4 regions of the Cupriavidus sp. F041 genome follow, and region 1 is predicted to be linked to each of the others. Evidence: predicted binding sites of a transcription regulator. Region 1 holds the regulator's gene; each other region holds the start of a gene.

What was found. The regulator FNR, encoded in region 1, switches genes on or off when oxygen is low (the NO sensors DNR and NnrR bind a similar motif). The targets are predictions, from matches to a motif close to TTGATNNNNATCAA.
Region 2: the regulator FNR is predicted to act here: its motif matches at 4,369-4,382, upstream of hemN (oxygen-independent coproporphyrinogen III oxidase).
Region 3: the regulator FNR is predicted to act here: its motif matches at 4,472-4,485, upstream of ACZY0R_RS28050 (TraR/DksA family transcriptional regulator).
Region 4: the regulator FNR is predicted to act here: its motif matches at 4,257-4,270, upstream of ACZY0R_RS42880 (hemerythrin domain-containing protein).

What each region holds. Positions count from the first base shown of each region.
Region 1 covers NZ_JBVASY010000002.1:2,506,073-2,513,069, forward strand. The annotation lists gene scpB (SMC-Scp complex subunit ScpB) at 1-597, opposite strand, end outside; gene ACZY0R_RS28960 (sulfite exporter TauE/SafE family protein) at 1,184-1,942, opposite strand; gene fnr (fumarate/nitrate reduction transcriptional regulator Fnr) at 2,229-2,954, shown strand; gene ACZY0R_RS28970 (hypothetical protein) at 3,116-3,361, opposite strand; gene ACZY0R_RS28975 (FixH family protein) at 3,364-3,585, opposite strand; gene ccoG (cytochrome c oxidase accessory protein CcoG) at 3,610-5,103, opposite strand; gene ccoP (cytochrome-c oxidase, cbb3-type subunit III) at 5,153-6,079, opposite strand; gene ACZY0R_RS28990 (cbb3-type cytochrome oxidase subunit 3) at 6,083-6,286, opposite strand; gene ccoO (cytochrome-c oxidase, cbb3-type subunit II) at 6,290-6,967, opposite strand; gene ccoN (cytochrome-c oxidase, cbb3-type subunit I) at 6,987-6,997, opposite strand, start outside.
Region 2 covers NZ_JBVASY010000002.1:4,088,099-4,095,095, reverse strand. The annotation lists gene ACZY0R_RS36260 (peptidase associated/transthyretin-like domain-containing protein) at 1-146, opposite strand, end outside; gene ACZY0R_RS36255 (hypothetical protein) at 136-768, opposite strand; gene ACZY0R_RS36250 (response regulator) at 1,167-1,898, shown strand; gene ACZY0R_RS36245 (ATP-binding protein) at 1,870-3,033, shown strand; gene ACZY0R_RS36240 (ABC transporter substrate-binding protein) at 3,062-4,213, opposite strand; gene hemN (oxygen-independent coproporphyrinogen III oxidase) at 4,610-6,043, shown strand; gene ACZY0R_RS36230 (c-type cytochrome) at 6,159-6,997, opposite strand, start outside.
Region 3 covers NZ_JBVASY010000002.1:2,323,827-2,330,823, reverse strand. The annotation lists gene ACZY0R_RS28075 (universal stress protein) at 1-520, shown strand, start outside; gene ACZY0R_RS28070 (BON domain-containing protein) at 557-1,210, shown strand; gene ACZY0R_RS28065 (lipid-binding SYLF domain-containing protein) at 1,304-1,804, shown strand; gene ACZY0R_RS28060 (flavodoxin family protein) at 1,815-2,345, shown strand; gene ACZY0R_RS28055 (bifunctional aminoglycoside phosphotransferase/ATP-binding protein) at 2,555-4,072, opposite strand; gene ACZY0R_RS28050 (TraR/DksA family transcriptional regulator) at 4,550-4,930, shown strand; gene ACZY0R_RS28045 (BCAM0308 family protein) at 5,057-5,560, shown strand; gene ACZY0R_RS28040 (erythromycin esterase family protein) at 5,671-6,987, opposite strand.
Region 4 covers NZ_JBVASY010000005.1:16,795-23,791, reverse strand. The annotation lists gene ACZY0R_RS42900 (helix-turn-helix domain-containing protein) at 1-132, opposite strand, end outside; gene ACZY0R_RS42895 (methyl-accepting chemotaxis protein) at 939-1,619, shown strand; gene ACZY0R_RS42890 (type IV pili methyl-accepting chemotaxis transducer N-terminal domain-containing protein) at 1,633-2,427, shown strand; gene ACZY0R_RS42885 (helix-turn-helix domain-containing protein) at 2,964-3,317, shown strand; gene ACZY0R_RS42880 (hemerythrin domain-containing protein) at 3,594-4,154, opposite strand; gene ACZY0R_RS42875 (Fic family protein) at 4,644-6,218, opposite strand; gene ACZY0R_RS42870 (plasmid pRiA4b ORF-3 family protein) at 6,413-6,613, shown strand; gene ACZY0R_RS42865 (IS1096 element passenger TnpR family protein) at 6,618-6,997, shown strand, end outside.

The DNA.
Region 1 (6,997 bases):
GCTTCCGGCCGGCAGAGCAGGCACGGTGCCCAGGGGCTCGAAATCGATGGGCTCCTGGTTCAGCAGCGCGGCTTGCGTCTGCGCCTGGACATCCTCCAGCGGCGGCAACTCGTCTAGCGTGCGCAGGCCAAGATCATCAAGGAAGTGCTTGGTGGTGGCGTACAAGGCCGGCCGGCCCGGCACGTCGCGGTAGCCGATCACCTCGATCCAGCTACGGTCCTCGAGCTTCTTCACGACTTCGGTGCTCACCGCAACACCGCGGATTTCCTCGATATCGCCCCGGGTGACCGGCTGCCGGTAGGCGATGATCGCCAGCGTCTCCATGACCGCGCGGGAATATTTCGGCGGTTTTTCAGGATTCAGTCGGTCCAGGTATTCGCGCATGACGGGACGGCTCTGAAAGCGCCAGCCGCTGGCCAGCGCCACGAGTTCCACGCCGCGCTGCTCCCAGTCGCGGCGCAGCTCTTCCAGCAGCACCCGAATGGTGTCGGCACCGACGTCGTCGGCAAAAAGCCGGCGCAAGTCATTGACGCGCAAGGGTTCCTGCGCACAGATCAGCGCGGTCTCGAGGACGATCTTCGCCTCTTGGGTATTCATGTGATTGCGTGCAGCCTGTCTTTGCACCTGCGCCCCGGACAAACCCGGACGCACTGGAGATTGCGGGTTCAGCGGTTGGAATTGCCACCGCCATCTGACCGCGCAGCCAACCGCAATGCTTGATGCATGCAGTCGTGCGCTTTCTTTTTTGCATCGGGTGCCGGACCTGCCCGGCAGGAGATCGCCCGGCCACCGGCTTTACCTGCCGGTCGACGGAGCCCTTGCGTCGCGCCTTCCCCCTGATGTGGCGGACCTGTCCGGCACGACGTCCGTCGCTCCGGGTGCAAGAAAAATACGGATATCGGGCCTGCTTGGCCTATTTCACCCCGCCCTGCCGTGGCTGGTCTTTTGAACCAAATAATCTTTTGAACCGGACGGCGGATTGGGAACGGTCCCTGGCGGTAATACGTGCTCGAGGGTTCCTGGCATGCATCCCTGAGTGCGAATGCTACCTGACGATGCCACGATGAAATACGCTGCGCGATATCGCTGTTCTTGCGATTGTATGGCATTCCCTGGCAAACCTGCAACCGATTCGCACAGGCATCTGCCCGGCAAAGTGCGCAATGCGCCATGAAGCGGCGTATCAGAAGACCAGACAGAAGCCGTGCGCGGCCAGCGTCTCTGGTAAAAGCAGCGCGCGCGCCACCCCGACCACACCAAAGGCAACCACCGCCAAACCGGCAACGGTACGTACCGCCGGGCGGCGCGACCACTGCCTGAGGTAGCCGGACAGGCCCGAGATAACCAACAGGTTTGGCAAAGTGCCCAGTCCGAACACGGCCATCACCAGCGCCCCCGAAGGGGCGTTCCCGGCCAGCAGCGCCATCGCCAGGGCGCCATAGACCATGCCGCATGGTACCAGCCCCCAGGCCAGCCCCATGCCGTAGCGGCGCAGCAGCCGCCCCTGTGGCAGGCCCATGGGCGCCAGGCGCGCGCCCACGGCGGCAAAAACCCGGAGCAAACCGCCAGCGCCGCGCGCGGCAAACCGCTCCAGCCAGGCAGCCCCCACGACGCGCCCGCGCAACATCCATAAGCCCGACATGACCAGCATCATGCTGCCGATCCCGAACAGCCAGCGCTGCAGCGGCAGGTACTGGGCCTTCCAGACACCGGCGCCCAAGGTACCCAGCAAGGCACCCAACAGCGCATACATGCTCAGCCGCCCGGCGTGCATCACCAGGAGTTCGAGCAGCCAGTGGCCTGGCTGGCGCAGGATGATGGCCGGCACACGGGCCGTGCCGCCCTGCTCGGCGGCAAGCGCAATCCCGCCGCACATGGCCGCGCAATGCACACCGCCTAGCAAAGCCAGGGTAAAAACGCTGAAGAGCACGCCTACGGTCAACTTCTCCTCCCAATCACATCCCCTGGCGCGGTAAAATGCGCCCTACGCGCCCCCGCGACTCCAAGAGGCGCTATCAACATGAAGCCCGGCGCCCGCGCACATCCGCGCAATCGCGAATCATGACGACGGGCACGGCAGGCGGCGCCACGCAGATGGCAGGCCCCGCCAGACCCGCGCCAGGCTAATGTGGATAGCGCTTCCAACCGACAGCTCTCAACGTCAAGCTTTCAACTCAATGCGCCTGCCACACGCGCTTGAGTGATTGCGCTAAACCGACAGGCCCCAATTGCTAACATCCATTCCCATTACCGAGATGTCGCCCCGCTGCTCCACTTGCTCGCTGGGACAGCTCTGCCTGCCCGTCGGCATGTCGCAGCAGGACCTCGAAAAAATGGATTCGCTGGTGCAGGAGCGCGTGCGCGTACGCAAGGGCGAGACCCTGTACCGCCTCGGCGATCCGCTCACCGCCGTCTATGCGATCCGCTTCGGCACGCTCAAAACCCACCTGACGATGGAAGATGGCCGCTCGCAGATCACGGGCTTCCACCTCCCCGGCGAAGTCGTCGGGCTCGACGGCCTTGGCGAAATGCAGCACGCATCCGACGCCACCGCCCTTGAGGATACCGAAGTTTGCGTGGTGCGCTTCGGCGACCTCCAGTCGCTGTCCGGTTCGCTCCCGTCGTTGCAACACCAGTTCATGCGGCTGATGAGCAAGGAAATCTCGCAGGACCAGGTGATGCTGATCACGCTGGGCTCGATGCGCGCCGAAGAGCGCCTTGCCGCCTTCCTGATCAACCTTTCGGAGCGCCTTTCCGCGCGCGGCTATTCGGCCTCCGAGTTCGTCCTGCGCATGAGCCGCGAGGAGATCGGCAGCTACCTCGGGCTCAAGCTCGAAACCGTCAGCCGCCTGTTCTCCCGTTTTGCGGAAGCCGGGCTGATCCAGATCCGCCAGCGGCACGTCAAGCTGGTCGACATGACAGGCATCAAGCAGATCATCAACAAGTCCTGCTAGTCCGGCAGGCATCGACCGGCCGCGCGGAGCTTCCCGGCTCCGGCGGCATTGGCGGCCGCCTTGCCTTCCTTGCGTTGTGCCAATGCCACGCCGCGCCGGCCTGGCCACGGCACCCCTGCTCCGCCGCCCCCTGCCCCGCAGCGCGAAGACGCGCATCGCGCTCACTCCAGTTCGTCTGTCTCCGCCAGCCGCGTGGGCATGGTGTAAAGCGTCAGGCCACTCGACAGCGAACAGAGCACCCACGCTATCAGGAAGCTCACTGTGTAAACCGCCTCCCGCGACGCCTCGACCGGCTGTCCGAAGAAGCGCAGATCGCCGGGATCGACCACCGAAAACACCAGAGCGGTCGTCAGCCCGGCTACCAGGAAGCCGGGCCATAGCACCCACATCAGCCAGCGCAGTCTCATGGTCACCTCGCCTGCGCCGTGGCCGGCGCAGCTTGCCGCCCGATACCGCTACCCGCCTTCTCGACCACCAGCCCGTGCCGCGATACGCCATCGACAACGGGCGGGTCCGGGTGCGTCATAGCCAGCCAGATCGTGACCCCGCAGGCCACCATCGCCAGCAAGGGCCCGCTCATCAGCAGCCATGGCCAGGGTTCCTTCCACCAGGGATTGCTTTGCTGCATCATCAGGCCTCCTCTAGATTTCTCGGTTCAAAGATTGCGCGGTACGATGAAGCTGGTGCCCTGGCTGATTTCCGCGCCGCCCCCACTGTCATCTCCTGTCGCGGTGACCGTCACCTGGATCTTGTGCGTGCCCCGGCCAGCGGCTTCGATCGGCACGCGCACGCGAATCGGAATCAGGCGGTTTGAGGTGGGCTCGAGATTGCCCGCAGCGTGATCATATTCCACGGCCAGGCCCTTCAGGTCATCACTGTCCGCGCGGATGGCCACATGCATCGGCGCCTCGGTCGTGTTGATCAGTTGCAGGCGATAGACGTTCTCGATCCAGCGCCCCTCCACTTCCCTGCCCAGCGCGCCGCGGTCGCGGATGATATCGACCTTGAGCGGCGTGCGCATGGCCAGCGACACCGTGAAGCCGGCAACCAGGGCCAGCCAGATCACGGAGTACACCACCGTGCGCGGCCGGAACAGACGCTTGCGCGCCTCCGCCTCGGGCAGCACGCTGCGCATGGCGTTCTCCGAGGTGTAGCGGATCAGCCCGCGCGGATACGCCATCTTGTCCATGACCTGGTTGCAGGCGTCGATGCAGGCGCCGCAACCTATGCAGTCGTACTGCAGGCCGTCGCGAATATCGATGCCGGTGGGACAGACCTGCACGCAGATGCTGCAGTTCACGCAATCGCCCAGGCCGGCGGCCTGGTGGTCCACCTTGCGCGAGCGGCTGCCGCGCGGCTCGCCGCGGCCCACGTCATACGTCACCACATACGTGTCGCGATCGACCATCACGCTCTGGAAGCGTGCATAAGGACACATGTACTTGCACACCTGCTCGCGCATGAAGCCGGCGTTGCCCCAGGTGGCGAAGGCGTAGAACAGCATCCAGAACGTTTGCCACGGCCCCAGCGACAGGCTGAGCACGTGGCCGCCCAACTCGCGAATGGGCGAGAAGTACCCTACGAAGGTAAAGCCGGTCCACAGCGCGATCACGATCCAGAGTGTGTGCTTGGTGGCCTTGAGCCGCAGCTTGCGCGCGCTCCACGGATCGCCATCCAGGCGGATGCGGGCAAAGCGATCGCCTTCCACATGCCGCTCGATCCACATGAAGATCTCGGTGTACACCGTCTGCGGACAGGCATAGCCGCAGAACAGGCGACCCGCGATCGCCGTGAACAGGAACAGCGAGAGCGCGGAAATCACCAGCAGCACGGACAGGTAGATCACATCCTGCGGCCAGAGCACCAGGCCGAAGATGTAGAACTTGCGCGCGCCGAGATCGAACAGCATGGCCTGGCGGCCGTTCCATTGCAGCCAGGGCATGCCATAGAAGAACAGCTGGGTCAGGACCACCATCCAGACCCGCCAGCTCGAAAACGCACCTGTGACCGAGCGCGGATAGATCTTGCGGCGGACTTCGTACAGGGTTTCATCCGAGGTTTCCCCATCGCCCGTGGCGGATGCGGGCTCGCGAAGAGGCCCCCAGGCGGCTCCGTGCTTTCTCAGCGGTTCCGGTTCCGGGGCATTCATGGGCGATCACCCCCAGCGGCACGCAGGCTCCACATGCAGGCGTCGCGGTTCATTGCCCGCTCCCCGAGGGGGCCGCCCCATTGTTCGACAGTCCCCAGACATAGGCCGTCAGCATGCGGATGCGCTCCGGCGTCAGGATTTCCTCGTGTGCCGGCATGTGGTTGTTGTGACCCTTCAGGATGGCATCGACGATGTTTGCCTCCGAACTGCCGTACAGCCAGACCTTGTCCGACAGGTTGGGCGCACCGAGCGCCTGGTTGCCCTTGCCGGAAGAACCATGGCAAGCCGCGCACGTGGACTTGAATGTGCTTTCGCCACGCGAGGCGCGAATCGGATCGGAAGACAAGTCTGACAGCGAACGAACGTATTGCGCGACGTCGCCGGCCAGCTTGCCGTCGATAGTCGAAGCGAATGACGGCATCACGCCATTACGGCCCTTGGTAATGGTCTGGGTGATGGTGGCGGGATCGCCGCCATACAGCCAGTCGTTGTCGGTCAGGTTAGGAAAGCCGCGGCTGCCGCGCGCGTCGGAGCCATGGCATTGCGCGCAGTAGTTGAGAAACAGGCGCTGCCCGATCTCGCGCGCAGCCGGATCCGCGGCCACCTGCTTGACGTCCATTTGCATGTACTTGCCATAGACATCGCTCTGCACCTGCTCAGCCGCCTTGCGATGCGCCTCCAGCTCGACCCGGCTGGAGGTCTTGAGCACGCCGGCGTAGGAACCCAGGCCGGGGTACAGCACCAGGTAGACCAGCCCGAAGAGGCAAGCCAGCAGGAACATCCACATCCACCAGCGTGGCAGCGGATTGTTCAGCTCGCGCAGGTCGCCGTCCCACACGTGGCCGGTGTCTTCGGTAGCGCCGGCCACCTTGACCACCTTGCGTTGGGAGAACAGCAGCCATATGCACCAGACGATGCCTACCAGCGCGATGGCGGCAATGTAGTAACTCCAGAAATCCGTGAAGAAGTCGCTCATGACTCAGTGTTCCTGCTTGGTGTTGTTTGCGCCGCCGGCACGATGGCGGCCGTCGTGGTTCGCGGCCAGCGGCTCGTCGGGCAAGGCGAATGGCAGCATGGCCGACTCCTGGTTGGCTGCCTTGCGGCCGGACGACCAGGCCCACCAGCAGATCGCGAGAAACGCCACCATCGAGATCACGGTGGAAAACGCAGTGATCATTGCCATGGCTTACTCCTTGGCCGGCGCGGCTGCGGGCTGAGCCGCGGCTGCGGTGTCCACACGCACATTGCGCTTGCTGATGCCAAGCTCCTGCAGGTAGGCGACCATCGCGTCCTCTTCGGTCTTGCCTGCCAGCGTGGCGGGCGCCTGTTCGATCTCGGCGTCGGTATAGGGCACACCCAGCCGCCTCAGCGCGCGCATGCGGTCGCGGATATCGTTGGCCTGCAACGGAGCCTTCTCCAGCCACGGGTAGGACGGCATCACCGACTCGGGTACCACGTCGCGCGGATTGCGCAGGTGGATGCGCTGCCAGTCATCGGAATAGCGGCCGCCCACGCGCGCCAGGTCGGGACCGGTACGCTTGGAGCCCCACAGGAAGGGATGGTCATAGACCGATTCGCCAGCCGTCGAGTAGTGGCCATAGCGTTCGACATCGCCCTGCAGCGTACGCACCTGCTGCGAATGACAGCCCACGCAACCCTCGCGGATATAAATATCGCGGCCCATCAGGCGCAGCGGCGAATACGGCTTGATCCCAGTGTCGGGCTCCGTAGTGGAGTGCTGGAAGAACAGCGGCACAATCTGGACGAGCCCGGCGATGCTGACCACCAAGATGGTGCAGATGATCAGCCAGCCGATGTTCTTCTCCAGGGTCTCGTGCGTAAAGAAGCTTCGTTTTTCAGACATCGTTTCTATCCTGGAATGATCAATGGGCGG
Region 2 (6,997 bases), 1.6 Mb from region 1:
ATATAGAAAGGGCCCTCGGTCAGTGCCGGCGTGGACTGCGCGGCGGCATCGCCCGCCAGCCCGATCAGGCCCGCGCCGAGCGAGCCGCCCAGCACACCGCCGAGAAAGCGGCGGCGGCTGCCGGGGGAGTCATGCTTACTGCGCATCGTGTGCTCCTTGTCGGTGAGGTCCCGCAGCACCGGGTACGTTGCCCGGGCCATCCGCGCCGAAGGCGCAGGGCATGGGCGCGGGCCTATGCGGGGGCATCGCGCCGCCGGCGAAGAGGCCAGGCATCCCGCCCGGCCACGGCCAGCGGCCCGCTTCCGGCATGGCGCGCAGGCGTTTGCGCTGGCCGGCATCCAGGCTTTCGTCAAAGGCGATCCAGCGGTCGCGCACGGTGCGGCGGTCCTTGTCGAGCGCGTCGTGCAGGCGGTCTTCGCGCTCCGCCCGGGCGCGCAGCGACGGCTCCGGCGCGTTGGCCGTGCCGGCGGCATCGGACGGTCCCTCCTCGCGGATAAAGCGCGCCCGCAGTTCCAGTGCATGCGCATGCGCCTCGCGCGCGGCGGCGCGGGCGGCTTGCCAGAGGGCGGTCTGCGCCGGCGTGAGTGCCAGCGCGTCACGCAGCGCGTCGGGTGAGCCTGGCCGGCCAGGCCCGGCCGTGGCCGGCGCGCCGGTCTGCAGCGCATGGGCGGGCAAGGCCAGCGCGCACACTGCGCACAGCGCGGCAAGCGATAGCAGGGCGCGGATTGAGGGTAACAAGCGGGGTAACAAGGCTTGTGGCTGGGTCATGGGAATCTCCGTGGAACTCTTGCGGGGGAGAGGCCCGGGCCGCCGACACCATGCGGATGGCTAAAGCATAGCGGGGCGCCGGGCCGCCTGTGCGGGCCTGCCGGGTGCAAAGCAGCGGGTTGGCGACATGCCATCTTAAAAAGCCAGGCCCGCGTTTGCTTGAGGGCTTGGTCAGCGCGCCGAAGCAATGCCGTACAAAGCGGGCCGCCGGGCGGCGGGCTTTGTATCGCGCCTGATACAAAGCGGCCACAACGCGCCTATCAGGGCGCAACGCCGGGCTGGTAGAGTGAATCCCTGGCGGCGGCCGCTGCCCGGCCGAGCCCGATTCACCCCCGATTCGACGCAAACCTGCCGCGAACTCCGCTGCAAACCGCCGCAATAGCCTCCTGCGAAACCCGATGGATCTTTCCCCCGCTACGCCCTTGCACTTGCTGATCGTCGACGACGATCCACAGATCCGCTCCATGCTGGCCGAATACCTGGCCACCTTCGGCATCGAAGCCGATGGCGCGGAGGGTGGTGCCGCCATGCGCGCCGCGCTGGCCGTGCGCGACTACGACCTGGTGGTGCTCGACCTCTCCCTGCCCGGCGAAAACGGCCTGGCGCTTTGCCGCGAAATCCGCGAGCGCGGCGACTTGCCGGTGATCATGCTCACCGCGCGCACCGAACTGGCCGACCGCGTGGTCGGGCTGGAAGTGGGCGCCGACGACTACGTCACCAAGCCCTTCGAGATGCGCGAACTGGTGGCGCGCATCCACACCGTACTGCGCCGCAGCCGGGGCGGCGGCGTGAAGCGCCCCCCGGCGGTGGGCGGCCATGAGCTGCGATTCGGCCACTGGCGCCTCAATACCACGCTGCGGCAACTGGTGGACGGCGAGGACACCGTGGTGCCCTTGTCCAATGCCGAGTTCCGCCTGCTGCTGGCCTTTATCGAACACCCGAACCGCGTGCTCGACCGCGAACTGCTGATCAACCAGGCGCGTGGCCGCGATCTCGATGTCTTCGACCGCAGCATCGACCTGCTGGTCTCGCGCCTGCGCCAGAAGCTGCGCGACGACCCGCGCGACCCGGCGCTGATCCGTACCGTCCGAGGCGAAGGCTATGTCTTTACCGGCACCGTCGAAGGCTGAGCGCCCGGCCTGGGTGGCCCGCCATGACTCCATGTTCATCCGCCTGTTCCTGGTGATGGCGGCGATCATGCTGGCCGTCCACCTGCTCGGCGTCACGGTCATCGAGAGCATTTTTCCTCACCCTGGGCACAGCGGATTCACTTTCGTCCCCGGCGGCGAGCCTCCGCCCCCACCGCCGGGCGAACCGGGCCGCGGGGGAGTCCCCCCGTCCGGCGCCGAAGCGGGCACGGGCAGCAGCGAAGGCGGTCCGCCGCCGCCACGCCGGCCGCGCGGCAGCCGTGGCTTTGGCCCACCCCGGCTGGGGCTGCTGTTCCAGCTTGCCGCCATCGTGGCTGCGTCGTGGGTGGGAGCGCGCCTGCTGGCCAGGCCCGTCCAGCGCCTTGCCAGCAGCGCCAGCCGGCTGGCCCAGGACGTGCACGCGCCGCCGCTGGACGAGGACAGCGGCCCGGCCGAGGCCCGCGACGCCGCCAAAGCCTTCAACCATATGCAGCAGCGCATCCGCACCCAGCTGGCGCAGCAATCGCGTTTCCTGGCCGCGGTGTCCCACGACCTGCGCACGCCGCTGACGCGCATGAGCCTGCGTATCGAAGGGGTCGACGACAACCAGGTGCGCTATCGCCTGCGCCAGGACCTCGCCGAGATGAACGGGCTGATCGATGCCACGCTGTATTACCTGCGCGAGCGCGACGGCGCCGCCGCGCCGCGCCAGCGGGTGGATGTGCATGCCCTGTTGCAGGCGGTGGTGGACGACGCCACGGAGATTGGCCAGGACGTCAGCCTGTCCGGCGGCGCGGAGCCCTTGCTGGCCTATCCGGCCGAACTGCGCCGGGCCGTGGTCAACCTGGTGGAAAACGCACACCGCTACGGCGGAAGCGCACGCATCGCGCTGGCCGACAGCGCCGAGCGCGTGGTCATCGACGTCTGCGACGACGGCCCCGGCATTCCGCCGGAAGAAATGGCGCGCGTGCTGGAGCCGTTCTACCGGCTCGAATCCTCGCGCAACCGCGCGACGGGCGGGGTCGGCATGGGCCTGTCGATCGCCGCGGATATCGTCTCGCGCCACGGTGGCGAACTGAGCCTGGCCAACCGGCCGGAGGGCGGGCTGCGCGTGCGGATCGTGCTGCCGCGGGCCTGAGCGCCGGCTAGCGCGCGGCCGCGACCGTTCAGCGGGCCGTTCCGCTGCCCATCGCCGCGAGCTGCACGTATTGCGAGCCGCGCGAGCCGCGCGTGAAATCCAACACGAAATCGCCCACGTCGACGCGGGCCTGCAGGGCACGCCGCAGGTCGGCCGGCGTGGCGGCGCGCGGCGCGGACAACGCAGTCCGCACCAGCCAGGCCGCGCCGATGTAGCCAGCCAGCGTGCCGGGTGAAGCGGGCTCGTCCAGGAACTGCTTCATCCGGCCCACGTGCTCCTTGACCACGCGCAGGGTCAGGTCCTGCGGACCCGGCGCAATCTGCGTCAGCACGATGCCGCCGTTATAGCCGGCGCCGAGGATCTCGCGCGCCGCCAGCGGGTTGACAGCGGACAAGCCCACCAGGAAGCCGTACCACCCCCGCGCGGCCAGCGCACGGCCGAGATTGCCGTAGGCCAGCGTGTCGCCGGCCACGATCACCGCCGCCGGACGCGCCGCGGCGATGCGCGCCGCCGCCGCGCCGCCGTCGTTGCCCTTGCCGGCTTCCAGCGTCAGCGCTTGCAGGCCAGGCTCCTGCTCCAGCTGGCGCCGCCACGGCGTGCCGGCGGCCAGGCTTCCGGCAGCGAAATCCGGTGCCACGGCCAACGCCAGCTGCTTGAGCCCGTAGCTGCGCAACTGGTGAATCGCCGCATCCAGTTCGGCGCGGTAGTCGGCCCGCGTGTACCAGACATGATCGGCCGCGAGCGACAACCCCGATAAGGGCGCGACGATCTGCACGCCGCGCCGGGCCAGCTCGGGCGAAGCGGCCAGCACGGGCAACAAGGCGTCGCTGGGACCGAACAGGAGTTCGGCGCGCTCGCCGTCGACCAGCGACAGCGCCTGCGCGGTGGCCGCGCGCGGATCGGTTTCGACTTCCCGCACCACGTGCACTACGCGCGGCTCGCGCGCGCCGGCGTTGGCCGCGTCGAACATGACCTTGGCGCCGGCCAGGTAGTCGCGTGCGAGATCGGCCTGCGCGCCGCCGCGATCCACCAGGTGGCCAATCACCAGCGGGCGTCGCGGGGGCGATTGCGCCAGCAACGTGGCGGGCGCCAGCATAGCGCTGCCGAGGGCAGCCAGCAGGCGGCGGCGCGGCAGTTGTGGCGCGTAATGCGCCTGCGCAATCAGGGGAGAAGCGTGCATGGGGGCCGAAGGGACGGATTGAGCCGGGTGGATGGAAAGCCGGCAAGCGCGGGGCAGCCTACCCGGTCCAGGTGACGCTGGCATGACGCGGCGCACGCTTGTGACCGCCTGGCCGCTGGTGGCCCGCCAAGGGCCCTGGTGTCATGGGCCATGACTTGACGCCGGTCAACGCGCGCAGGGGCGGCCCCCACTACGATGAGCCATCCAATCCACCACGAAGGCCGCCCCATGGCTGAGCTCGCCCGCGCCACCGCAACCGTCCCCGTTTCCATTGCCAGTCCGCCGAACACCTGCTCCGGCAATTGCGGCGCCGCCTGCAAGAGCAAGCAGCCGGGCCGCGCCGCCTCGGCACCGGACCGGCATGCCTTGTCGGACTTCCGCGCGCTGGCCGGCCGCATGGACATCAACGGCCCGCGCTACACCTCCTACCCCACGGCGGACCGCTTCCATGGCGGCTTTGGCGAGCAGGACTACCGGCGGGCACTAGCCGAATGCGCGGCCAGCGCCGGCGTGGATGCCGGCCGGCAGCCGCCCTTGTCGCTCTATGTGCATGTGCCGTTTTGCGAGAACATTTGCTACTACTGCGGCTGCAACAAGATCATTACCAAAGACCATCGCCGCAGCGCCCGCTATGTGGATTACCTGGCGCGCGAGATGGCGCTGGTGGCGCAACAACTCGGCACGCGGCGCGAGGTGGTGCAATCGCACTGGGGCGGCGGTACGCCGACCTTCCTCGATCCGGCGGAGATGCGCCGCGTGATGGATGCCTTGCACCAGCATTTCAACCTGCTGCCCGAGGGCGAGCACTCCATCGAGATCGACCCGCGCCGGATCGGCGACGCGCAGATGGCGCTGCTGGCCGAACTCGGCTTCAACCGCATCAGCCTGGGCGTGCAGGATTTCGATGCCGAGGTGCAGCAAGCGATCCACCGCGTGCAATCGCAGGCCGAAACCCGGACAGTGGTCGACGCCGCGCGTCGGCTCGGCTTCCGCTCGGTCAGCATGGACCTGATCTACGGCCTGCCGCACCAGACCACGGCGCGCTTCGCCGCCACCGTGGAGCAAGTGCTGGCGATGCGCCCGGACCGGCTCTCCGTGTATAGCTATGCGCACTTGCCGCACGTGTTCAAGCCCCAACGGCGCATCGACGAGCGCGCGCTGCCGGCGCCCGCCGAAAAACTCGACATCCTGGTCGGCACCATCGAACAGCTCACCGCCGCGGGCTATGTCTACATCGGCATGGATCACTTCGCGCTGCCGGACGACGCGCTCGCCGTGGCCCAGCGCGAGGGCCGGCTGCAGCGCAACTTTCAGGGCTATTCCACCCACGCCGGCTATGACCAGCTTGGATTTGGCGTCTCGTCGATCGGCGCGGTGGCGGGCCGCTATGTACAGAACGCGCGCACGCTGGACGATTATTACCGCGTGCTCGACGGCGGCGTGCTGCCGGTGATGCGCGGCTTCGCCATGCGCGATGAAGATCACTTGCGGCGTGAGGTCATCGGTGCGTTGATGTGCAACGGCGTGCTCGATATTGCAGCGGTGGAAGCCCGGCATCGCATCGACTTTGCCGCGCACTTCGCTGGCGAGATGGCGGACCTGGCGCGGCTCGCCGGGGACGGCCTTGTGCTATGCGAGCCCGGCCGGATCGAAGTGACCCCGCTGGGCCGCTTGCTGGTGCGCCGGCTGGCGATGGTCTTCGACGGCTTCCTGCGCGAAGACGCGCGGCGGGCTGCGGACGCGATGCCGGCAGTGGCACCAGCGGGAACCCCGAGCGCTGATGCAGGTACGCCGCTACCGGCGCCGCTGCGCTACTCGCGCGTAGTCTGAGCCACTGACGCCTGGCACAGGCAAACAAAAAGCCCGCGGCACGCCGCGGGCTTTTTGTTCTCCGGGTCCGTTCCACCGCTTGCGCCGTGGTGGCCCCGGGATGATTTCCGGCCGGTTACTTCGACGCGTTGGCCATGTAGTCGACCGCTGCGATCACGTCGGCGTCCGGGCCGGCGTAGCCGCCCTTCGGCGGCATCACGCCCTTGCCCTTCAGGGCGAAGGCGTGAACGGCGTCCATGCCTTCCTTCAGGCGCGGCGCCCAGGCAGCCTTGTCGCCCAGCTTCGGCGCGCCGGCAACACCGGCGGCGTGGCAGGCGGCGCAGACCTGGTCGTAGACCTTCTTACCCACTTCGGCGGAAGCCGGCGCTGCTGCAGCAGCCGGCGCAGCAGCCGGTGCGGCTGCAGCAGCGGGAACTGCCGGGGCTGCTGCGGCGGCATCCGAGGCAGCGGCGGTAGCCGGAGCGGCGGCAGCGGGCGCTGCGGGTTCCGGGAACTTGGCACCGCCGGCGTCGGCCATGTAGACCACGGCACGGCCCAGTTCGTAGTCGCTGTAATCGTCGGCGGTGGTGCCGGCGCGGGCTTGCATGGCGCCCTTGCCGTGCAGCACGGAGTTCAGCAGGCCGGTGAAGCCCTGGCCGATACGCGGAGCCCAGTCGCCGGCGGTGCCGTACTTGGGCGCACCGGCAGCACCGGTGGCGTGGCACGCGGCGCAGACTTCCTTGTAGACCTGTTCGCCCGTCTTATAGACGCGCGCTGCATTCGGATCCTTCAGTTCGAGCGAGGCGACCGGCTTGATGCGGTCATTGACGGCTTCCACGGTAGCGGTGGAGCCCGCGCCTTCCTTGGCGCCGTGTCCGACAAAATTGACCAGCAGGATGATCACGATGATTGGCACCAGGAAGGCGGCAATCACCACAGCGATCAGCTGCTTGGGGGTCTTGATGGGAGACTCGT
Region 3 (6,997 bases), 180 kb from region 1:
GCGCGAGGCCGATCTTGTCGTCGCGGGGCAATACGATCCGGCCGACCCGGACAGCTTTGTCGCGACCCAGTTTCTGGAGACCATCGTCCTCGACGGCGGCAGGCCGGTCCTTGTCGTTCCATTCGCCGGCAAGTTCGCTGTGCCGGGCGCGCGTGCCATGGTGGCGTGGAACGGTGGACGCGAAGCCACACGTGCCTTGCACGACGCCATGCCGCTGATCGCCGGCGGGGAGGCCAAGGTGCTTTGCGCGCAAGGCGCCGGCGCGCGCGCCGATGCGAGTCTGCCGGGCCACGCCGTGGCCGCGCTGGCGAACCACGGGGTCCGTGCCGATATTGAGTACTGCCAGGCAGGCTCGGACCTGGCGATCGGCGAGCTGTTGCTCTCCCGCGCGGCGGATTCTGGCGCTGATCTGGTGGTGATGGGCGCGTACGGCCGCGGCCGCCTGCGCGAGCTGGTGCTGGGCGGCGTCACCCGGACCTTGCTGGACACCATGACGGTGCCGGTCCTGATGTCACATTAGGCGCCGGCGCGGTTCACGAACGGACAGGGGAGCGCGATGAAGAGCGATACGCAGCTCAAGCAAGACGTCTGCGAGGAACTGGAGTGGGATCCGGAAATCCGTGCCGAGGGCATCGGCGTCCAGGTCAGTGACGGCGTGGTGACCTTGAGCGGCCAGCTCGATAGCTTCGCCGCGAAGCATGCGGTGGAAGAAGCGGTGCGGCGCGTATCCGGCGTGGGCGCACTGGTTGTCGCGCTCGAGGTGCGCCTGTCGCCCGAAGATCAGCGGCCGGATGCCGATATCGCGCGTGGGATCGAGAACGCGCTACTGTGGAACGCCGCCGTGCCCGCCGACGCGATCCAGGTGACGGTAGAGCATGGCGCCGTCACGCTGACGGGCGAGGTGGACCACGGGTACCAGCGCGCGGCTGCCACCGACATGGTGCGGCAGGTGCGCGGAGTGGCCAGCATTGCCAACGGCATCAGCGTGCGTCCGACGATCATCCCGGACGATCTTGCCCAGCGTATTACCAATGCGCTCTCGCGTCAGGCAATCTCCGATGCCGCGCGCCTGCGCATCAGCGTCGCCGGAGGCACGGTCACGCTGTCCGGAACGCTGCGCAACTGGGCCGAGATCCGCGCGGCCCGCGAGACGGCATGGTCCGCGCCGGGGGTGACCCAGGTGGTGGACCAGATGAAGGTTGGGCCATGAGACCTGCGTTGCCGGCTGCCGGCAGGCGGCAGGCGGCGGCGCCTGGCATGCCAGGCGATCGCCGGGGCGGCCGTGTTGTACTGCGCAGCAGGCGTGCCGGCCGCTCCCGACAAGCACGTGCTGGACGCTGACGAGCTCGATACGCGCTGCGAAGCCGTGCTGGTGCGTCTGTACGCGCGCAATCCCGGCGCGCAGGTTTTGGTGGGCAAGGCCAGCGGCGTGCTGGTCTTTCCTCATATACTCGCCGGCGGCGCGGTGGCGGGCGTGGAGCAGGGCGACGGCATGATGCGCGGTGCGGGCGGGGACAAGGCCTACTACCGGCTCGTCGGCGCCTCGCTGGGGGCGCAGGCGGGCATGGGATCCAAGGCAGTCGTGCTGGTATTCCTCACGGAGTACGCGCTCGAGCGCTTTCGTGCCAGCCAGGGCTGGGCGGTGGGCGTGGACGGATCGGTGTCGATCCTGAGCCTGGGTATCGGAGCCAGCGTGGATAGTCATACCGTGCGGGGCGACATCGCCGGCTTTGTGCTCACCAACGGCGGCATCATGATCAACCTGTCGCTGGTCGGCACGCGGATTACCCGGATCCAGAGTTGAGGAGCCATTGATGGAAAACGTCCTGATCGTCTATTACTCGCGCACAGGAACGGCCCGGCAGGCCGCGGAAGAACTGGCGGCGTACTCGGGCTGGCCGCTCGCGGAGGTCAGCGACCAGACCGGCCGCTCCGGCTTGCTGGGCGATGCGCGCTGCGTGTTCGATATCCTGCTGCACCGGCACGTGAGTTACCGCTACGCCGGCCCGGCGCTGGACGAGTGCCAGCGGCTTGTCATCGTCGCACCTATCTGGGTCGGCCACGTGGCCGCTCCCATGCGCAGTTTCCTGCGCGACCACCTGCCGCTGCTCTGCGAGACTTCGATAATCTGCGTGATGGCGCGGCAAGGCGCCTTCAGGGCGGCGGAGGAAGTTTCCCGCCTGGCCTCGGCGCCGCCGTCGCCGGTACTGGCGCTGCGCCAGAGCGAGGTGGCCAGCGGGGCGGCACTGCAGGACCTGCGCGCCTTCGCGGACCAGGTGGAAGCCGCGAACGGACGTACCGGCACCGCGCAGCGGCCTGCGTGGCTTTCGCCGAAAGAAGCCTGAACCGCCGTCTCACCAGGACCGGCAATGCCGCGCCGGCGCGCCACTGCGTTGTTGCCTTGACGCCCTCGCTGACTGCGTTTACCGCGTTACGGCGCTGACGGGTAAGCCTGCGTTCTGCGCGGGCAATGCCACCTGGCCCTCGTTCAGCGACATCGCTTCGGCGAGCGTTTCGGGCTTGGCCCCGCACCGATTGCGCAGCTTGGTCTGCCTCAGCGGCTTGACCCGGCGTCGGCAACTCGCACCACATGGCCCCATTCGTCGCTGCCCAATGGCTCTTGCGCGCGCCGTTGCCACTCCAGCACCTGAAGGTCCGCGTCGGACGGGTCGCCGCCCCGGCGCGCGCGCGTGGCGATGCGTTCGCGCAGGGTCGCCAGGTCGGCATTGCAATCGACGATGGAAAAATGCACGCCCCGGCGCGCGGCCAGCGACGCGAAGCGTAGCCGCTGCTCGCGTGATAGGAACGTCGCGTCGGCGATCATCGGGAAACCCGCGCCGCTGCCAAGCCGGCAGATTGCCAGCAGCCGCCGGTAAACGCGGGCGGTATTGCCGGGCGAGTAATGATCGTGAGGCAGGGCGTGGTTGCCACGCGGCAGACGCTTGCGCTCCACGTCGGAGCGCACGCGGACCATTGCCGCGGCCAGTGTCAGTTGCTGGGCAACGCTGCTTTTGCCGCTGCCGGAGAGGCCATGCATGATGATGATCGCGCCCGGCCGGCGTGTCAGGGCGCCAGAGGCCAGCGCAAGCAGATCGTTGCAGCGCACCTGCGTCGCCGCCATTTCTTCGGCGGTGCCGGTTCCCGCCGCGCTGCGCTGGTGCGCCCGCTCAAGCAGCACGCGCGCGCGCACCACGGCGCGCAGGGCCGTGTAGAACGGCAGCACGGCCAGGCCGGCATAATCGCCGCTGCACTCCAGGTAGGTATTGATCAGGCAATAGGCAAGGTCTTGCCTGCCGGCATGCAGCAGATCCATGAAGAGAAAGGCGGCATCGCTGATCATGTCGATCCAGCGCAGCCCGGCGTCGAACTCAAGGCAGTCGAAAGGCGAGGGCGCGCCATCGATCATGGAGATATTGCCAAGGTGCAGATCGCCATGGCACTCCCTCACATGACCGCTTGCCAGCCGTTTGGCAAAGACGGGCCGCAGCGCCGCGGCCCGCTCGCGCAGCAGCGCCGCCACGCGCGCTGCCGCGGCGGTGCCGGAGGCGAGGGCGGAGACGCCGGCCAAGACCTGTTCCATCACCGCCTCGATCCGCGCCGGTGTGCCGTGCACGGTGCCGTCACCGGCCACGGGCGCAGCCAGGTGGATCGCTGCAAGCCGTCGGGCCAGCGTTTCTACATGGAGTCCGGTCAAACGATTCGTCTCCGCCATGGCGGAGAACAGGTCTCGCTGCCGGAAGCGGCGCATTTTTACTGCATACTCCAGCGCTTCGCCCGTACCTTCCACGCGGACATCGCGCTGGCCTGGCCCCGCCACAATCGGTACCAGCCCGAGATAGAGCGCCGCCGCCATCCTGCGATTCAATTCCAGTTCGGCCTCGCAATCCACTTTACGCGCGGCAAGCGTGGAGAAATCGACGAAGTCGAGGTGCACCGGCTTGCGCACCTTGTAAGCAAAGGCGCCGGCCAGGAAGACTTGCGAAATGTGCGTCTCGATGAGGCTGACTCTATCTACCGGGTGCGGATAGGCCGCGGGGCACATCAGCGCTTGCGTGAGTACCGCCGAATCCATGCTGGGCTCTCCCTGGGTGGCTGTCTCCCTGTTTGTACTTTGGACAGGTCATGCTCCCATGCTATGCGCGCCACCGGAAGCTAGCTTGACGCGGATCAAGTTGAGCGGCAGCCACCCGCCTATATTGAAGCGGAACAGGGGTTCGTTTTCACGCCGGCGGCCCGTGCGCTGGCGACGGGAGAGCGGCAATGAGGATGAAACGTTCCGATGAAGGCTTGGGCAGCGGAGCCGCGCGTTTGCGTGGCTTGGCGGTTTGCCTTGCGGCCATCCTTTGCGCGGGCTGCGCGGCAGGATCCGAATGGTGGCGGCCGCCTAAGCCCAGGGCCGACACCAGGGTACCCGCCGCCCCCGACGCTATTCGCAATGCGGCCGGGGGCGACAAGATCCGCATCACGACATTTGATCTGGCGCAAGCTGCGTGCCCGACGTCATTGCATCATTGAGTGGACCCGCTTCGACGCGCACAGGGAGTGCACCATGTCCGAATTGACCAAAGAGCAACTCTCCAGCCTGGTTGCCTTGCTGGACGGCATCGAGCAAAGGATCCGCGGCCAGATGGATGCGGTGGCCGTTACCCGCACGGTGTCCGCCGGAGGGGAGCCGGGCGGCAATGCCGAACTTGCCGGGCAGGCCGCCGGGGAGCGCATGGACGATGCCATGACCGAGCACTACCGCATGGAACTGGCCGACATCGCGGCGGCGCGGGCCCGCATCGGCAAGCTGCGCTACGGCGCGTGCCTGGACTGCGGCGAGCCTATTCCCTTTCCGCGCCTGCAAGCGTACCCCACTGCGAAGCGCTGCACGCCATGCCAGCGCAAGCAGGAGCACATGTTCGGGGTGCCCAGCGGCAGGCGATGAGCCTCGCCGGGCTTTCCCGCGTTCGAACGCACCAAGGTGCGTCCGCACGGTGAGTCGGCAATACAGCCGACAGGCCGGGGGGCACCGCGCCACCCGGCGTTGCCCGATTCGATTCAGGAGGCAGACATGAAAGTACGTGCGCGTTCCAGCCAGGTCAGGCCGGCCCGTTGGGACCGGCTTCCCGAGGATATCATCCATGATGCCTACAAGCAGCCGGCGCAGGCTCCTGCCGTCGCGTCCTGTCCCGCTTGCCATGCGGTCTTCCTGAAAGGACGCTGGCAATGGCGGGCCGTGCCGCCCGGTGCCAAGGCGCTGGTGTGCCCGGCCTGCCATCGTATCGCCGACCGCGTGCCGGCGGCGCAGGTGGCGCTGGAGGGGGCGTTCCAGGCGGAGCACCGGGACGACATTCTTGCGCTCGTGCGGCATCGGGAGGCCCTGATGCGAGAGAGCCATCCGATGGAGCGCATCATGGCGACGCAGGCGCAGGACGATCGCGTCACGATCACGACCACTGGCTTTCACCTGGCACGCGACATCGGCTCGGCTGTGCATCATGCCTATCGGGGCAAGCTGGAGATCGACTATCCCGATGCCGACGAGACGCTGCATGTTCATTGGCATCGCGACTGAGTGCCGCGAACCGTAAGCCGCGCGGCCGGCCGAAGCGCTCTCCGGGTACGGCGATAGCCATCCCGTGGTGCCGGCCATTCCGGGCGGCGGTGGCATGCACGGCCATGATCTCAGGCAAGCGTTTGCGCCTCTTCGCGCCCGTGCCAGCCATGTGGCGGCCCCAGCGGTTCCACCGCGGTGGTTTCGTCCACATGGAAGATGGCATCGAACTGATCGGCAACGGCGGCGGCGAAATAGTGGCTCGCCCGCTCCGATTCCGGCAGGTAGATCACGCCGATGGCGCGCTGTAGCAAGGGCGCGCGCAATTCGGCGGCGCTAGGGGCATCCAGCGGGAGGTAAAAGCGGTCCAGCCCGCTGGCGTGAAAGAGCGCCTCGCAACTGTCGCTCAGGGCGGGGCGGACCCATTTGTGCTCCACATCGGCGTCCCAGGCCGAGGCGGCGGCGACATGGCCCGTGTAGGTGGTGAAGCCCACCAGCAATGCAGCCGCGCCGGCTTCCTGGCGCACCAGTTGCCCGAGGTTCCATTCGCCGTGGCTGTGCGTTTCGGTGGCCCGGGCATCGCCGACATGGGAGTTATGTGCCCACACCACGACGCGGCCGGTGCCGCCACGGCGGACGCGGTGCCTGGAAATGGCAAACAGGGCCTGTGCCATATGGGCATCGCGCAGGTTCCAGGTGTTGACACGCCGCTCGAACATGCCGCGATAGTAGTGTTCGGCGTTCACGACAACCTGCGCATTCTGCTCGGCATAGAAATGCGAGTCCATGGCGGCAAGCCCGTCGCGGGAGAGATGTTCCGCCTCGTCCGCGCGCAGTCTGAGCCATTGCGCGATGGCGCCATCGCGCGCGCTGCGGCGTTGGCCGGTAGCCGCCTGGTAGCCATAGGTCTGCGGCTCCCGGACATGATCCAGTGCGGCATAGTGAGCGCGCGCCAGCTCCGCCTCGCCAGGATCGATCTGCTCCAGGTAGTGGATCACGGCGTCCGCCGATCGATACAGGCTGTACAGGTCCAGGCCATAGATGCCGACGCGGGCGTCCGCGGGCAATGTGGCGTTGTGCACGCGCAGCCAGGCAACGAAATCCAGCATCTCGCGATTGCGCCACATCCAGGCGGGAAAGCGCTGGAAGTCATCCAGCGCGGATTCGGCGTCGTCGCTGCCCTCGCCCTGGACAAAGCGATTCACGCGCCAGACGTCGGGCCAGTCGCCCTCGATGGCAATGCCGTCCACGTCTCCGCCCGTGATCAACAAGCGCGTGATGTCGGCGCGCATGCGATAGAACTCACAGGTGCCGTGCGTCGCTTCTCCCAGCAGGATGAAGTTGCGTCCCTCGGCCAGCGCGATCAGTTCGTCGTAGTCACTGTCGTTCTCATTGAGCCGCCGCGCCAACAGGCGCACAGCCAGGAATGGAGTGAGTTGCGGGCACATGGTCTTTCCC
Region 4 (6,997 bases), on a different contig from region 1:
ATCGGACGAGCCGACCGGCGCGCCCCATAGCTGGCCGATGCGCTCCATTACCACGCGACCGCCCTTGAGGATGCTGGCTGTCCGTAGTTCGGCCTTCACATCCTGTAGTGTCTCATATATCACTTTTTCCATGTGGCGATACCACTCCGTGAGGGGAGATATCGCATCCGCATACGCGGGGTCGCTCTCCCAAAACTCTCGCAGCGTCCGCCGCGCAATGATCCGCATCCTTTAGTTCTCCCGTTTTGGGAGGATTTACTCCCATTTTGGGAGGTTCGCGTATCTCGGCAGAAAAAATTTACCGAAAGGACCAGCGTTGGTGGAATGCGGCGCCACGATTCAACCCGCGCGACTGCCTCTTGTGCCGTGACGCAGTCTCCGGCGCTAATCCCATAGCAGTGCGGCACGGGCATCGGCCTGCCGACGATGGCATCCCTCCATCGCCGGAGAAAGTGTTCATCGCATCTCTCCGTTTCGGCGCGGTCTCGTTGGCTAATCGCCAAACCCACCGATCTGGCCAAAGACGTGTTTGCCGTTCATGGGGTCGATGCGGCAGGCAAAGCACTTCTCGTCAAGCCGAGAGTTACCCGTGATCAGTTGGCCATGCTCCAACGCACGCGTCGTGATGAGGCATCTGGCACGGGATCGGTGCGCGGGTCGGTCCCGCCGTGCCATTTTCCTGCTCCCGCAGCCTGATGCAACTGCCGTGAGCTATGGCATAGATATTGCGCAGGCGACACACAGGCCAACGGCGGCCTTGAAACAATCTGGCAAGTCGCGATGACACGCTCCGAAAAGGAGCATCCCGGGCAACGGCGCCCCGAAGCGAAATGATCACGAACCGAACAACCGGTTTGCAGGCATCTCGCTTCGGGGCGCTTTTTCTTTGCCGGTCAGCGCGGTGCGCGTCTGCGTCGACACTACCTGCAAGGCATGGCATGAACGCTTTCTCTACTCAGTCACCCGAGGCCGAAGTGTCCGCCGAAACCATCGGCGGATTGATCAACCTTTCCGGAAGGCAGCGCATGCTGTCGCAACGGATCGTCCTCCAGATATTGCTCGCTTCGCGGGGGGGCACTGCCGCGCTCGATATCGCACGCAAGTGCCTGTCAATGTTCGAGTCGGCGCATTCGGATCTCGTGACGGGCAATGAGCGTTTGCCCGGCGCATTCTCCGGCGCTTTGCAGCAACTGTACTTTGGTAGTCCGCGCGCTGACGCGCGTGTCCGTGAATTCATCGCCCAGGTCAGGACAGCGATAGACGCACCACTCGCCGACACCAGCCGGCGAGCGCCATCCCTCGACGTGCTGGTGGCGCAAGCCACGCCAATGCTTGAACTGCTGCAGACCGTCACGCAGGCCTACCAGGAGGAGATGCACCGTTGCGAGGTCGCTGTGCGCAAACGCCACACCGACCTCGTCGAGCGCCTCAGCGGTATTTCGATGCAGGCGAACATCGTCGCAATGAATGCGCGCATCTCGGCGGCACGGGCGGGAGAGTACGGCAGGGAGTTCGCGGTGATCACGCTGGTGCTGGCGGACATCATCAAGGAGATGGATCAGTTGATCCGCCACGCCGTCGGCTCGAACGATGCGTCCAAAGGTCCAACCAAAGTTTAACGCGGAGATGCCCTTGAGACGTTACCTCTGTTCCTTCTGCTTGATTGCCTGCAGCGTCCTGGCGCTGGCCTTGGCCGGGACCGCTTCGGCCGAAACGCTAACGATCAACGCGGCGATCAACAAGGCGGGCCGCCAGCGCATGCTGTCTCAGCGCATGGCCAAGGCTTACTGCCAAGCTGGCCTCGGTGTTGAAGTCGAACGTTCGAAGAAGGTCCTCGAGCAGTCCGTGGCGCTCTTTGACAAGCAACTCATGGAGCTGAAGGCGTTCGCGCCCACGCCGGAGATCAAGGACACCTACGCCAGGCTCGAGCAGACATGGATTCCCTATAAGCAGTTGCTGTCCGGCGGCGATCCGAATCTCGATAGCGCGAAAGCAATCGCAAAAATGAGCGAGGACGTGCTGAAGCTTGCGCAACAGGGAACCCTCCTGCTCGAGAAACATTCCGGCACCATGATGGGTAAGCTGATCAACGTTGCCGGCCGCCAGCGGATGCTCTCGCAGAGAATCGCCAAGATCAGCATGTTCCGCGCCTGGGGCATTACCTCCCCCCAGATGGCGCAGGATCTGGACACGGCTACCAGGGAATTCGCAGCCGCGCAGGAACTCCTCTCCGCGGCGCCGCAAAACACAGAGGCAATCCGTCGCGAACTGCAGCTTGCCGGCTCTCAGTGGCTGTTCTTTGAAGAGGCACTCAATCAGACCGGGGTCAGTCGCGCGGAACAGTTGAGAAACATCGCCACGACCAGCGAGCGCATTCTTCAGGTGATGGATGACGTCACCAGCATGTATGAAGGGATGCCCAAGTAACGTGGGAGCGTGAACGAGCTATGCCAGACGCGGCTTTACAGGCAGCCACGCTTGCAATGCCTGCCAGGCGCGCAGCTTTTCCGCAGCGATGGCAGGTCCACGCGGATCATATCGCCCACCAGGCGCCAGAACTGATAAGAACGACGCGGCCGATGCCGCGTCGTTCTGTGAGGCGGTGAACTGGATGCCGAGGGCCAGGCCAACTTGGCCGCGCACGCGCGTCGCGCGGAGGGCCCCTCAGCTCTAGGCGCTCGAGCGGCAGTTGCAGGATTTGCGTACCCAATTCTCGACGGAGTTGGCGCGTACCCGCGATCAGGTATCCATCGCGCAGGAGCGGGCCAGCGCTACCGAGCGCCGCACACTGCGGAAGATCGACCAGCCAGAATGCCGAGCAGGCGCTCGCGGAAATTGCGCGCTGAGCTGGCGGCGGTGCAGGCGAGGGCGCGGCGTTTGATATACTTTCACGATAGTGAAATAACCGGGAGAGCAGCCCCAGTGCTGGATCTCCCAGTCTCCCAAATCTCCGGACCTGCCCAATGCCACGACCGCTAGCCGATGCCGCGCCACCATCGCGGGCTGCCATTCGCACCATCGACCAACTGGGTGATCGCATTCGGGCGACGCGGGTTGCCGAGGGGATGCCAATTGACCAGGCGGCCAGGCATTGCGGCGTTTCCGTCGGCATGCTGTCCAAGCTGGAGAACGGCAAAGGGGTGAATCTGGAGCACGCACTACGCGCGCTGGAAGGACTGGGATTGACGATGCTCGTTGTCCCAAAGGCGCACGCGCCCCTGCTCGAGCAGGCCGCCACCCACGCGGCCAAAGCCTCCCAGCTCGCAATGAGGGCGGATGGCACCCACATGGAAGAGGGCGAAGCCCAGTACTTTTGAGCGGTCACGCTAGAGCGAATCAAAATCGCCCGCGGCGGGAACCCCTTCGCCGATCAGTTGGCAGTGGCTTGTATTTGCTCGGTTCTTCGTTGACCGGCGTGGCCGCAGATGCATCCAGCCGCGACCGTCAGCAGCCGGCAAAAAGGCGGCGTACATAGCTCGGTACTTGTCGCGCTATACCAAGCCCCCGATCCTTGCGGGGGGTACTTACGCCGAAGCCATCCAGATAGCGGTGGTCAGTCAGGGGGGGGGGGAGCAATGCCAATGTGCCTGGTCCTAGTCCTGGCTGGAAAGTCTCTCCTCACAGATTTGCTTGTGTAGCTTCGCGAAACGCTCTTGTACATTTCCCCCGAAGAGCGGATCGGAGCTCGCCGGAACGGAGGCGGCAACGGCTGCCCAATCCTCTTGTGTCAACAGCTGAGCAGCGCGCGGCATTACGTGTCGCTCCTCAGTCGAGAGATGATTTCGGTAGTACACAAGGTACATGGCTGCGGCTGCCTCCAGAGCCGCGCGCGGACTTATAACATCTCCCTCGGCTTCATTAAGGCGGTTTAAAAGCGCTTCGCCCACATTGGCAATCACACGATGCTCTTGCAGGAGCCGGTTAACCACAACCTGCATCCCGGGATCTCGCTCAATAAGCCGTGCATACGCGACATCCTCGCGAGGATGGTGAACGCAATCGCCAAAACTCCGCATGTAATAGACAATAGTCCCCATCAAAATGTAATTCGGCCGCTCTCCTCGGTGAAAGATGTCTACCTGCTCTTCCAAAAGGTCGAGCGGCCGAGCGAAATTGATGTGATCGGCATGCCATACGGCAAGTGAGTTGGCCATGGCGCGTTCCATGGAAACGGGTTAAGTTCAGGTTGCGTTCGAAGCCATATCGAACTCAAGTCCCTCATTCAAAACAATACACTCTTCAATCCACAGACAGTGCTGATATAGATCAATAGATTGAATCACGGATTGCTTCTTCATGCAGGTCTACGGCGCCGACAAGGTCTGGCGTCAGCCTCAGCGCGCAGCAGCCGCCTATCGGTTCGAGAGGGGCGTAGCGTGGGGACGGGTAGTGCAGCGAGTCAAGTAGGCAGGGGATGCCGCGCTCGCGCGGCGCGGCGCGCCAGTTGCTCCGGTGGCGGGCCATACCTCGCCCGCAGCCGAGCCAGCTCCGCCTTGTGATCGTCGTTGCGGGCGGACAGCAGCCATCTGGCCTCGGGAAGCCGGTACAACCCGTCGTGCCCTTCCAGGGACGTCGGCAGGATAGCTTGTCGAGCGGGACCAGCGCGACCGAACCGCACAGACTCAGGCTATGCAAACTCGCTCTTAAGGCAGTTCTCTTGTGGGTGATCCACTATCGAAATTCATGAAGGCATTTTTCAGTACACTGACCAGATCTGCCACGATCTCCACGTTTTGGAGAACAGGGAATTCCTTTCGGAGCTTGTTCGAGACTACTCCCTGGTTGTCCCTGACCGACCGGATGATCCGATCGATATCGGCGTCAGGGCCGTCGATGATGTCCTTCACCATCTGTCGAGCGGTGGTCCATTCCTGCAGAATCCCGGCCTCCGTCCTCATTTCTTGCCTGATGGTTCGGTCGATGACGTCGGCCATATACTCTACCTGCACAGTCAGGTCAGGGTAACGCCAAGCCGGCAATGCAGCGTCGTAACCGGCGAACTCAAAGTTCGATTGGACGCCATCTGGATAAAGCATGCGAGTTGGCGCGAACTCGCAAAATTTGCCATATGTGAGCATTAACGGCTTCGAGAAGCGTTCGAGGATTTGGTCGTAGCGCGCGACGTTCTGCGGTTTCTCTGTGATGACAGCCGAGATCGGCAGGATAAATGGCCGCGGAACGGCGCCATCTCTTCGAAGGACGTCGTTAATGATGAAGCGGTGGATGCGCCCATTGCCGTCGGCCAGCGGGTGGATGAACACGAACGCGAACGCGGCCGCTCCAGCGCGAATTACCGAAGATTGCCCGGCTGTACGCTCGAGAAAGACCTCGAGCCCGCGTAGCATGTCATGCAGCCGATCCCAATGCGGGGCGACATAGTGGACGATATGCTCAAACCGATGCGTTTCGCCGACGAACACGGGCGAGGCGCGCAACCCGAAACGGGAAATGGTGCTGCGTTCGCTCACGATCTCTCGCTGTAATTCGGCTAGCGTGTCAGGGGACAGCAGCGCGGGATACTCACCGATCCGGCGTTCCATCACTGCCGCGAATCGGCGAATTCGGTCCATCTGGTCCTGCTCGTGTTCGATCGCAAACGACGACTTGGATTCCTTGATAGTTAGCCAGACGGCACTGCGCATCAAGACGTTGCCGCCGAACTCCGCGTTGAGCTCGTCGAGCCGGGCCGCGCAGTCGTAGTCCTGTGCCGCGCGAACGTCCGGGGTCTTTCGAACCAGCGGGCAGAAATCCCGATTGCCGGGCAGGTTGTCTCTCACGCGCCAACGTGTATTTCGAGTTGGCGCCGTCGCGACGAAATAGGCCTCAGGGTCGATCGCGTCGACGTAGTTGCCCCCGGTCACGGCATCGATGCCTTCGATCTGGCGGCCGGTTAGCCATTCATATAGAAAGCCAACCCGTCTGGCATACTGGCCTGTGCGCTCCCGATTCAGCCAGGCGGATAACTCCGCCTGCGGAAGTACATCGAAGAGTCGCGCCAGGAACTCTAGATGGACCCCTTCCTGTCGGAGCGCGTAAGTCAGGTGGGCCTGCAGCGTTGGCGCCGGGCGAGAAGCAGCGGGGTAGGTTTCGAGCGTTCGGCCATCGGTTACCACGGAGCGCCTAGCGGCGCCGATCTCGCTGGCAATCTGAAAATCCTGTACTGGGGCAACGTCGTAGTGCTCCGAGAGCCACTTGTACCCGATCCATTCTGCTGTCAAAGTGCGCTCCAGTCGTTTAATCGGCCAGGCAGGCGTTTAAAAAACCTCCCGTTTCTAAATTATCGTTTAAACGGCACATTTTTGCTGCGCCTTTTCCATCGACTGGGGCGAGGGTCGATCAGGAGACCGCGCCAAAGCGGGGGCTACGGTCAGGTCTCTCCGCGAGAGGTCAATGCGCCACCTACAATGCGCTCATGCCCTCCGCCCTTCAGCCAGCGATCTCCGTCCTTCAACTGCGGATCAGCCTGCGGGGCCTGAGCCCGCCGGTTTGGCGGCGCGTTCTTGTTCCCGAGCACATGACGCTCGGACAACTTCACAGTGTCATCCAGGTGGTCATGGGTTGGACGGACGAACATCTGCACCATTCGTGGCAGGCGTTACGGCGAAGCCCATGAAGGCGTGCTGCAATTTTCCACGGTGGCAAACGAGCTGACGCTGACCGCGTTTCGTCTCCGCGAACACGAAGGCTTCGTCTATGTGTACGACTTCAACGCGTGGTGGCGGCACGATATACGGTTGGAGCGGCGGTTGCTGCGGCAGCGTCCTGAGCCGCTGCCACGTTGCGTGGCAGGTTGTGGGCCTTGCCCGCCAGAGGACATCCGCGGGATCGAGAGGTATCTGGAGGCCAGGGACGAACGCAGTGAGTACGAGTTCCTCGACTGGCTCGAGTCGCTGCGCGAGGGTCCAGTTATGCTGGACGACCTGCGGGATGAGGTCGACCAATGGCTGGTTTGGCTGGACCGGCGCTTCGACCGTCGGACCGCCAATGAACGTTTGCA